4 regions of the Lysinibacillus sp. K60 genome follow, and region 1 is predicted to be linked to each of the others. Evidence: riboswitches for the same ligand, from Rfam matches in the RefSeq annotation. Region 1 holds a riboswitch; each other region holds the start of a gene.
What was found. Region 1 has a riboswitch for cobalamin ahead of HCH28_RS15610 (glutaredoxin family protein). Riboswitches for the same ligand answer to the same signal wherever they lie in the genome.
Positions count from the first base shown of each region.

Region 2: linked by a shared signal. The riboswitch ahead of HCH28_RS16560 (hypothetical protein) and the one ahead of HCH28_RS15610 (glutaredoxin family protein) in region 1 are both predicted to bind cobalamin.
Region 3: linked by a shared signal. The riboswitch ahead of HCH28_RS21360 (FecCD family ABC transporter permease) and the one ahead of HCH28_RS15610 (glutaredoxin family protein) in region 1 are both predicted to bind cobalamin.
Region 4: linked by a shared signal. The riboswitch ahead of cobT (nicotinate-nucleotide--dimethylbenzimidazole phosphoribosyltransferase) and the one ahead of HCH28_RS15610 (glutaredoxin family protein) in region 1 are both predicted to bind cobalamin.

Region 1 is NZ_JAASJR010000007.1:21,931-24,136, forward strand. It holds gene nrdE (class 1b ribonucleoside-diphosphate reductase subunit alpha) at 1-665, opposite strand, end outside; gene nrdI (class Ib ribonucleoside-diphosphate reductase assembly flavoprotein NrdI) at 662-1,021, opposite strand; gene HCH28_RS15610 (glutaredoxin family protein) at 1,018-1,242, opposite strand; cobalamin riboswitch at 1,360-1,537, opposite strand; gene HCH28_RS15615 (hypothetical protein) at 1,828-2,206, opposite strand, start outside.
Region 2 is NZ_JAASJR010000007.1:210,935-213,140, reverse strand. It holds gene HCH28_RS16565 (GNAT family N-acetyltransferase) at 1-385, opposite strand, end outside; cobalamin riboswitch at 633-816, shown strand; gene HCH28_RS16560 (hypothetical protein) at 1,044-1,799, shown strand; gene HCH28_RS16555 (elongation factor G) at 1,940-2,206, opposite strand, start outside.
Region 3 is NZ_JAASJR010000013.1:40,961-43,166, forward strand. It holds gene HCH28_RS21360 (FecCD family ABC transporter permease) at 1-1,014, opposite strand, end outside; cobalamin riboswitch at 1,161-1,348, opposite strand; gene HCH28_RS21365 (biotin transporter BioY) at 1,503-2,099, shown strand.
Region 4 is NZ_JAASJR010000003.1:6,707-8,912, forward strand. It holds gene HCH28_RS07310 (ABC transporter ATP-binding protein) at 1-569, shown strand, start outside; cobalamin riboswitch at 666-841, shown strand; gene cobT (nicotinate-nucleotide--dimethylbenzimidazole phosphoribosyltransferase) at 934-1,989, shown strand; gene HCH28_RS07320 (trimeric intracellular cation channel family protein) at 2,087-2,206, opposite strand, start outside.

The DNA.
Region 1 (2,206 bases):
ACTGGGATGACACCACTTGCACGATTTAATATCTCTTTAATTGGATCACCTAAAGGGCGTAAATCTGTTAAGTTGACCCCTACTCCACCACCAAGGCGTGATAGCTCTAAACAATAGCCAATATTTTCAGCAATACTGTTCATGGAGTCATCCATTGATAATTTAAAGCAGCTGACTAATTCACCACGTGCTTTCTTACCACTATTTAAAGCAGTTGGTGTCGCTGGCTGGTAGGCTTCCATCATTGCTTCGACAGAGCGTTCTGCTAGAGTTGTGTTTCCTTGCGCCAAATACAAAGCAATAATGACAATACGATCCTCATACTTTTCTAAGATCTCTTCCCCGTCACGACTTTTCATAGCATAGCTATCATAAAATTTGCTTGCGCTCATAAAGGATGGGAAGCGGAAATTATAATCATAGGCTTTCTTGTACAGCTTCTTAATAAATTCCATCTCGTACATATCGATAAATGCTTTCTCATAGTAGCCCTCATCAACTAAATAGCGGATTTTTTCCTCAATATCTATAAAATAACGCAAACGTACGTTAACATACTCTAAAAAGTAGCGGCGCGTAGCTTCGCGGTCCTTTTCTAACTCAAGTAATCCAGTTGTACTATAACGATTCAGTACGTCATTATTAAGCTTTAAATAGGTTTTCATCTCATTACCCTCGTTTCATAAAACGTTTGTATTGCTTCGTAATCCGTTTGATTACCTCGTAAATCTAATTTCCTTACTAAGGGTACATGATAGGTAGCGGCGATTTTCTCACCAGCAGCGCCAAATACATGATGGCCGAAATTACTATTGCCACTGGCAACTACTCCTTTACAAAAATCCCTGTTTTTTTCTAAGAAACGTTGTACCTTTGCTGGAATGTCACCTAAACCATCTGTGTAGGTAATTAAAAGATAGGGCTTGTTCAATCGCAATTCCTCCGAGAGCTCGATACATTCTGCCTTTAATTTGGATACAACATTTCGGACATTACCTGTACGACTCGCGTAAACGATCATAGAGCAATCAACTCAATTTGAGAAACAATTTCCTGAACATCTCCTATAAAAGTTTCATTCATCTCTAAAACAGGCACACTTAAAAAACCTGCGTCAATAATCGTTTGCTTTGCCTGTTCATCATGATCGATGTTAACGATTTCAGCTTCAAGTCCTGCACGTTGTAGTTCAGATTTTACCCATAGGCATTTTGGACAAATTGTTTTCGTATAAAGTTTCATAGAAATCCCTCTTTTCATAAAATAAAAAGCCTATCTCCTCTAGAGAGATAGGCTAAATGGAAACGTTAACATACCAAAAATACTGACGTTCCCATCTCTTAATCCCCGAAGAAATGATAAATTTGTTTTATAAAGGCAGGTCTCCTGGCTTTGCTTCATTCTCTGATTCCCTTCCCATGCAAATGCACAGTGGTTGCAATCATCGTCAGCTTCACAGTTGCGGGGACAGCGTCGGAATTGTACCGAACTTCCCTTTTAAACTACATATAGTAGTACCTTTGTAAAACGAACACAATATATAGTTGTTGTTCAATAGTTTTAAGTGTACCATCCTTCAAATGAAAAGTAAATCAAGATTCTAAACTTCTTTATTTTTGGATTATTCAGTATTTTTAATTATGTAGTTCGAAATAGATTATCAATAATTACTACTTCCTAATTAAAATATTTATTTTAAATGATGTATGAAATTCTCTATTAAAATCGATCTACATTTGTAGAATGACTAGGATAATCTAGTTGAATAGCTAACATAGAACACTCTATATTCTGAAGAAAAATAGACTGATTGACACTACGAATATATTATTTCCTTTCAATAAACAGGGCCAATTCCTTATAAAATTCCGGCGTTGCAGCAGAATTTGTATGAAATTGAGGATTATATTTGGATATAAGTTTATATAATTTAGTAGCAGTTAAAAGATTTTGTTCTCTATCGTAAGCCCTAAAGCTATTATAGACCTCTTTCACTTTCCCATTTGCTAAATGAGAAAAGTAATGTTGCACTTCTTCATCCTCTAAGTAATCTAGTTGCCATTTGTAACATATTAAATTTGTGAGGAAAAACATTTCTAATGCTGGCATTTCACCAAATTTCAATAGCAATGTCATCCCATAATCAAAGGCATTTTCTAACCATTTCACTCCATGCCGTTCCCTGTAAAAACGAATTAATCTTTGT
Region 2 (2,206 bases), 190 kb from region 1:
TGCTTACTTCTGTGATGGTAAGATGATTGGAAATTCGTGGACCTGTGCGAAGTGTATGGTCAAGCTTCATCATCATATTTCGTTCAGCTTCCTGTAAATTGCAGTCTTTTATCAGCTGTAGCCAATCATCGCTTAGATAGTTGGCATCCACCCACGTGCTGAAAGGAAGTTTATTAACAATGAAATGATTAATCCTTTGTTTAAGATGATTTTCCTTATGAATCATAGGCGATTTCACTACTAGCAAATTAAATGTATCAGTTGGAATGTTCGTGTTGGCTATGACAAAATGAGCTTCCTCTATAATTTGTCCAGAAACAGCTTGAGTAAATAGTTTCATTTTTTCCTCTAAATTACTCGTCACTAAATGTTGACTTGCTTTCATATCTTTCATCCTTTCACTATTAGTAGTGCGCACTATCTTTTATTATAGAGTCATTGAAAGATTAAAAATACGGAGTTCACCGTTTTTATATCCTCCCATAATTTTCAGAAAACAATCAGGCACGAAAAGCAAGGATGATTAGTAGTTTGGAAAATATTATGATATTTGACTTTAGAAAAATACTACTTTACAATTGATTTTAGTAATCTAATAGGAATGTGGCGTACACTAAATTCCTATGACAACTGAATAGCGTGTAGTAATAGGTGTAAATTGCGTGCAATTTGCTTAAAAGGGAAGTCGGTGCGAATCCGACACTGTCCCGCAACTGTAAATGTGAGCGACTTTTCAGCAACCACTGTCAAATGATGGGAAGGGGAAAAGTGGCGATGACCATGAGTCAGGATACCTGCCTAGTTACGAGTACACACCATAAACCTACGAGGAATAGGAGGTGGCATGTTGACAAAACAGAATACTCTGTTCGTCACAGTACGTCAAACGCCCATAGTAAATGAAAGGGTTCACAATCGAACTCGTTCACACATACTTAGGGTTTGTTTGCCATTGTGTGATGAAAGAAGATAAAATGAAGGATTTCCTCTAAAGTAGGGAGTCCTTTTTGTTTTGAAAATATGTACGCAAAGGGGATGCACGTATGACAAATTTTCATGTAACGACAACGTTGGAAACGCCTTTTGAAGATCTGAACATTTGTAAGCAACCACGCACAGAAGTTGCCAAGAAAGCGAAAACAAGAATGGTGGTCGAATCTCTAATCGATCAATTATTAGCAACGAAGCTGATTCGCAATGATCGCTTCTTTGAGCAAATCTTATATAATAAAGAAATTATTTGGATACAAAATGGGGATGTGGACGGTCATCTTTTAGCGAAAGCAGCCATAGCAGATGAACTGAAAACAAAGACGAATAGCTTTATGATGTACATGCCGACCAATCCGATTGTCTATGAGGTCAATGGAGAAGCGTATCACTTAATTACGCGCATTGATTCTACACGCGCAAAGCCCAACCTTGACCGTCTCTCATTGGCGCCAAAGCCTGTTTTAAGTGCCGCTCGTGTCAATGACTTATTATGCTCGATTGTTATGCGCTTTTACGAAACGTATTTACACGATTTAGCGCCTCACCATGACAAACTCATCGCATTTGTACAGCAGGAATATGCCCAGTTTATTGAAGCAGTGCAAGCGTTAAATGATTATCATTTCAACTGGCATCCACGTGGCAACGGTCACGAGCTTTTACTGCAATTAATTGATCATCTACAACTTTTAAAAAGTCAGCCAGGTAAGGTACTAATTGATTTTACAAACAAGCATGACTACGTGATAGTTGAACCCGCTTATTTGATAGACAAACCAACAAAGAAGGCTGTCGGTGCACTATAAAACCAAGCCCTCCATTTTTTGGAGGGCTTGTTTTGATCTTGCGCTATGAATATCCGCGAAAGCAGGAAAAATACCCGCGCTAGTGCGACGAATACCCGCGAAAGCAAGTAATGCCTTCACGCGAACAAAATCACCCCATCCTACAGGCAATGCATGGCTGCCTGTGCTTCTTGCCATGGAACCGTATACCCTTTGCCCTTTGCACAAAAGATACTAGAGGAACTATACTCAGGGTCTGCATTTTTATCGTAGCCAATCTGTGCAATCACATCCTCTGTATTATGGCACACATCATAGCCATCAAATTGGAGAGTGAGTGCACCTTTCCCATTTGTATAGGCGGCAAAGGTTGTACTGTAGCTCATTAAAGTGGCAACAGGCGCACGACCTGTTAGGATAACATCCGT
Region 3 (2,206 bases), on a different contig from region 1:
ACGGAGAAGCCAAATGAAAAATGGTCCCCCACAAAAAGCTGTAATAATACCAATTGGCATTTCCTGAGGAGCAATAATGATTCGAGCAAAGGCATCTGCCCACACTAAGAATATTCCACCTATTAAAGCACTAATAGGTATGACGTATTTATAGTTTGAGCCCACAATTAAACGCACAATATGGGGAATAATCAATCCCACAAATCCTATAGAACCACTAACTGCGACAAGCACACCAGTTAATAGAGATACTAATAGTATTAACTGAATACGGAATTGCTGAAGATTAACGCCTAATGTCACTGCCGCCTCTTCTCCTAGTAATAATAAATTTAAATTGCGATAGTGTAGCCATAGTAGCCCAAATACAACCAAGAATACGAAGGCTGGAATCACAATACTATTCCATTTGGCTCCAGCTAAACTACCTAGCATCCAAAACATAACAGCCTTTAAGGCCCCTTCTTGCTTTGACATCATTAAAATAAAGTTAGAGATAGCCGTTAAGATAAAGGACACAGCCATGCCTGCCAATAGCAAGCGGAAAATAGAGACACGTCCCCCAACACGTGATAAGAAAAAAACAAGTGTAATGGCAAGTAATGAACCAAGGAATGCGGATACTGAAAGAGCGTAAATACCTAAAAATGAAAACGCTCCTAAAATAATCACAGAAGTAGCTCCTACAGCTGCCCCTGAAGAAATCCCTAGAATATACGGGTCTGCAATAGAATTACGTACAAGTGCCTGAATGGCTGCCCCTGCAATGGCTAACCCCGCTCCTACTATAGCAGCTAGCAAAACACGAGGTGCTCTTATTTGCCAGATGATGATTTCCTGAGAGCGACTCCAATCTTGCTCGATCGAAGTTTGTATAAAAGGAATTTTAGAAAGAATAACTTTCCATACATATAACGGTGTAACTGAAACTGAGCCAACCATTACAGCAAAGGTCATTGAAACAATTAATACCATGAAAAGTACGAAGGAAAATAACATAAATTTTTTATTCATCTGTTTTAAACTCCTACTGAATATTGATGAATGAAGCAATAAAAAAAGGTATCCCATGCGAAAATGCGCATAGAAATACCCTAGATTAAACAAAGTCAGAAAAATATCCAGCTATTGTCCGTAATTGCTTGCATCCTCGTGGGCATTACAGGTATTACTAAATGGCAGGTCTCCTGGCTTCGATTCACTATCCTATAATTGCCTTCCCATTCTTAAACAGTGGCAAATCATATTATAGGATTCCTCGTTACAGTTGCGGGACAGCGTCGGACTTCCACCGACTTCCCTTTTAAGTGACATTCAAAAATGTCACACCAATAGTATTTGAAGTTATAAAATTGTGACGGTTCTATCATACATTTTTATAGATAGATAGTCTACTTCTATTTAACCCAATATTTGAGTTAACTATTAATAATAATAAGGTTGACACAATAGCATTCGTTTTTTACACTAGCAGTAATAACTTATAAAACGAGGTGAAATTCATGGCAACTGTTACACAACATAGTCACCATAAGTTAAGAACTATTGACATTACCTACATTGGATTGTTTTCAACGCTAATGATGGTGGGTGCTAATATCACTTCCTTTGCACCCTTTATGGTAGTTGGTGGTGTACCCATTACGCTTCAAACCTTCTTTGCAACTTTAGCAGGGCTTATTCTTGGTAGTAGAAAAGGTGCGCTCGCCTGTACAATTTATATGTGCGTAGGATTGGCGGGAGCTCCTGTCTTTGCTCGTTTCGGTGGTGGAATTGGCCAAATTTTAAGCCCTACCTTTGGGTTTATTATTACATTTATATTAGCGGCATTTGTTGCAGGGTTGATCGTGGAACGAAGCGGGACAAAGAAAAGTTTTATCGTAGCTGCTTTGGTAGCAACGGCTATAAATTATTTGATAGGAACAAATTGGATGTTTTTTGCCTATAAGCTTTGGGCAAGTGCGCCAGAGAATTTTTCATATAAGCTCGCTTGGCTTTGGATGATTCCTCCACTACCAAAAGATATTATTTTAGCTATTTTTGCTGGTATCTTCGCCCATAGATTACAAAAAACATTGAAGATCATGCCCATTCAATAGCATATCTCCCCACCTAATTGTGCCAGACTAAAGAAATGTTTTTCATAGGGTCATATCCATCGTTTCTGCACATTTATTTGCTACATTAGGAGCACATAGTGAGGAGG
Region 4 (2,206 bases), on a different contig from region 1:
CAGGTAAATCGACATTATTGAATATATTATCAGGTTTATACATTAATTATCAGGGTGAAATATTTCTATCCAATCAAAATATTAGATATATTCCTAATGATGTTTATAGAAAAAGGGTATGTTTGGTAACGCAAGAGCATTTTATAATGACAGGGACAATAAGGGGAAATTTGTTATTAGCAAAGCCGAATGCAACGGATGAAGAATTAATTCAAATTTGTAAAATGGTTAACATTTATTCATATATAGAAACGTTGGACTATAAATTTGAAACTCTTATTGGGCATAATGGGCTTGAATTATCTACTGGGCAACAGCAAAGACTTTCAATAGCAAGATCGCTTCTAAGAGATGCGGATATCTATTTGTTTGACGAGATTACTTCTGCGCTTGATAAAGACAACCAAATAAATATAGAAACATTACTTTTATATTTAAATAAAGAAAAACAAAAGACTGTTATATTGGTTACTCATCACCCTGTTTTAATAAGTGAAGTAGATAAAATATTTGAAGTTAATAACAATCAGGTGAACGAGAGGGATTCATTTGTTGTTACAAGCTCTTAATAAGCCTAAATTGTTTGAATAGCTGGTTGTACTAAGTTAACACTCAAAAAAATTTTTCCTCTTGACACTAAAAAAGTTGTAAAGTAGATTTAACATAATTACATAAAAGCAATAGGTGCCCACTTGGGAGAATAGGGAATAAAGTGAAAAGCTTTAGCGGACCCGCCACTGTATAAGGGAGTTTCATAGTGTATGCCACTAGCGAATTGCTGGGAAGGTACTATGAGGTGTTGAACTTGAGCCAGGAGACCTGCCTACATGCTTTAGAAGAGATAGATGATGGAAAAGTCTGTAGTTTATTTGTCATGACAATAAACTACAGATTTTTTATTTTGTCTCAATGAGAACGAGAGGAGAAATAATCATGCAATTATTACAAGATACGATTCAAAATATTCAAGGGGTTGATATGAAAAGTATGGAGCAGGCTAGAAAACGGATTGATGGGCTTTGTAAGCCCCCAGGTAGCTTGGGTAAACTAGAATCACTTGCTGTACAGCTCTCTGGGATAACAGGACACTTATATCCAATGGTCGACAAAAAGGTGATGATTGTTTGTGCTGCAGATCATGGTGTTTGCGAGGAAGGTGTAACCACGAATCCACAAGATGTGACGGTCTTTCAAACATTAAATTTTCCTAAGGGAGGTACAGGCGTTTGTGCGATTGCGGGCATTACCAATGCAAAGGTTGTCACAGTAGATGTTGGGGTAAAAGAAGATATTCCACTTGATGCAGGAGTCCTTATTCATAAAATTAAATACGGTACCGATAACATGGCACAAGGTCCAGCTATGGCCAAACAAGAAGCCATTCAATCGATAGAAGTAGGAATCCAGGTGGCCACTGAGGAAATCATAAAAGGTGCTGATGTACTTGGGACTGGAGAAATGGGCATCGGCAATACAACACCAAGTGCTGCGATATTAGCTGTTTTGACGGGATGCAAGCCTATCGAAGTAACGGGGTTTGGTGCAGGAGTAGGCCAAGGAGGCATTGCCTATAAAGCAGCAGTTATTGAAAAAGCAATTACCTTAAATAAGCCTAATCCAAATGATGTTATTGATGTTCTGGCTAAGGTTGGAGGATTAGAGATAGGGGCGATGACAGGCATTATACTTGGCGCTGCTGTCCATCGTAAACCTGTTGTCATTGATGGATTTATTTCAACTATTGCCGCGCTCATTGCTTATAAGCTAGAACCAAAAGTAAAAGATTATATTATTCCTTCCCATGCCTCAGAGGAACCAGGGGCTAAAATTGCCGCTGCATTACTAGGCATTGAACCGATGTTGCACATGAATATGCGTTTAGGCGAAGGTTCTGGAGCATCCTTAGCCTTTCCTATTTTAGATGCAGCTTGCTCGATGATGAAAAACATGGTGACTTTAGAAGAATCAATGCAGTTGTTAAAAAGGTAAGTTAAATGTCTCTTTTTTAATCATATAAGGAATGAAACATTAGCTAAAACAATAAAACAGCCAATGACTTAATTTTTGGTCATTGGCTGAATGGTGTTTATGCTCGATTTAATTTACGTAATGGCAAGCGCCACTTCATCATATAGGAAAAGATACGTAAAACTGTAATCACTGCGAATAAAATATAAAGGAAAATGTCCCCTGTAAAAACCTCGAA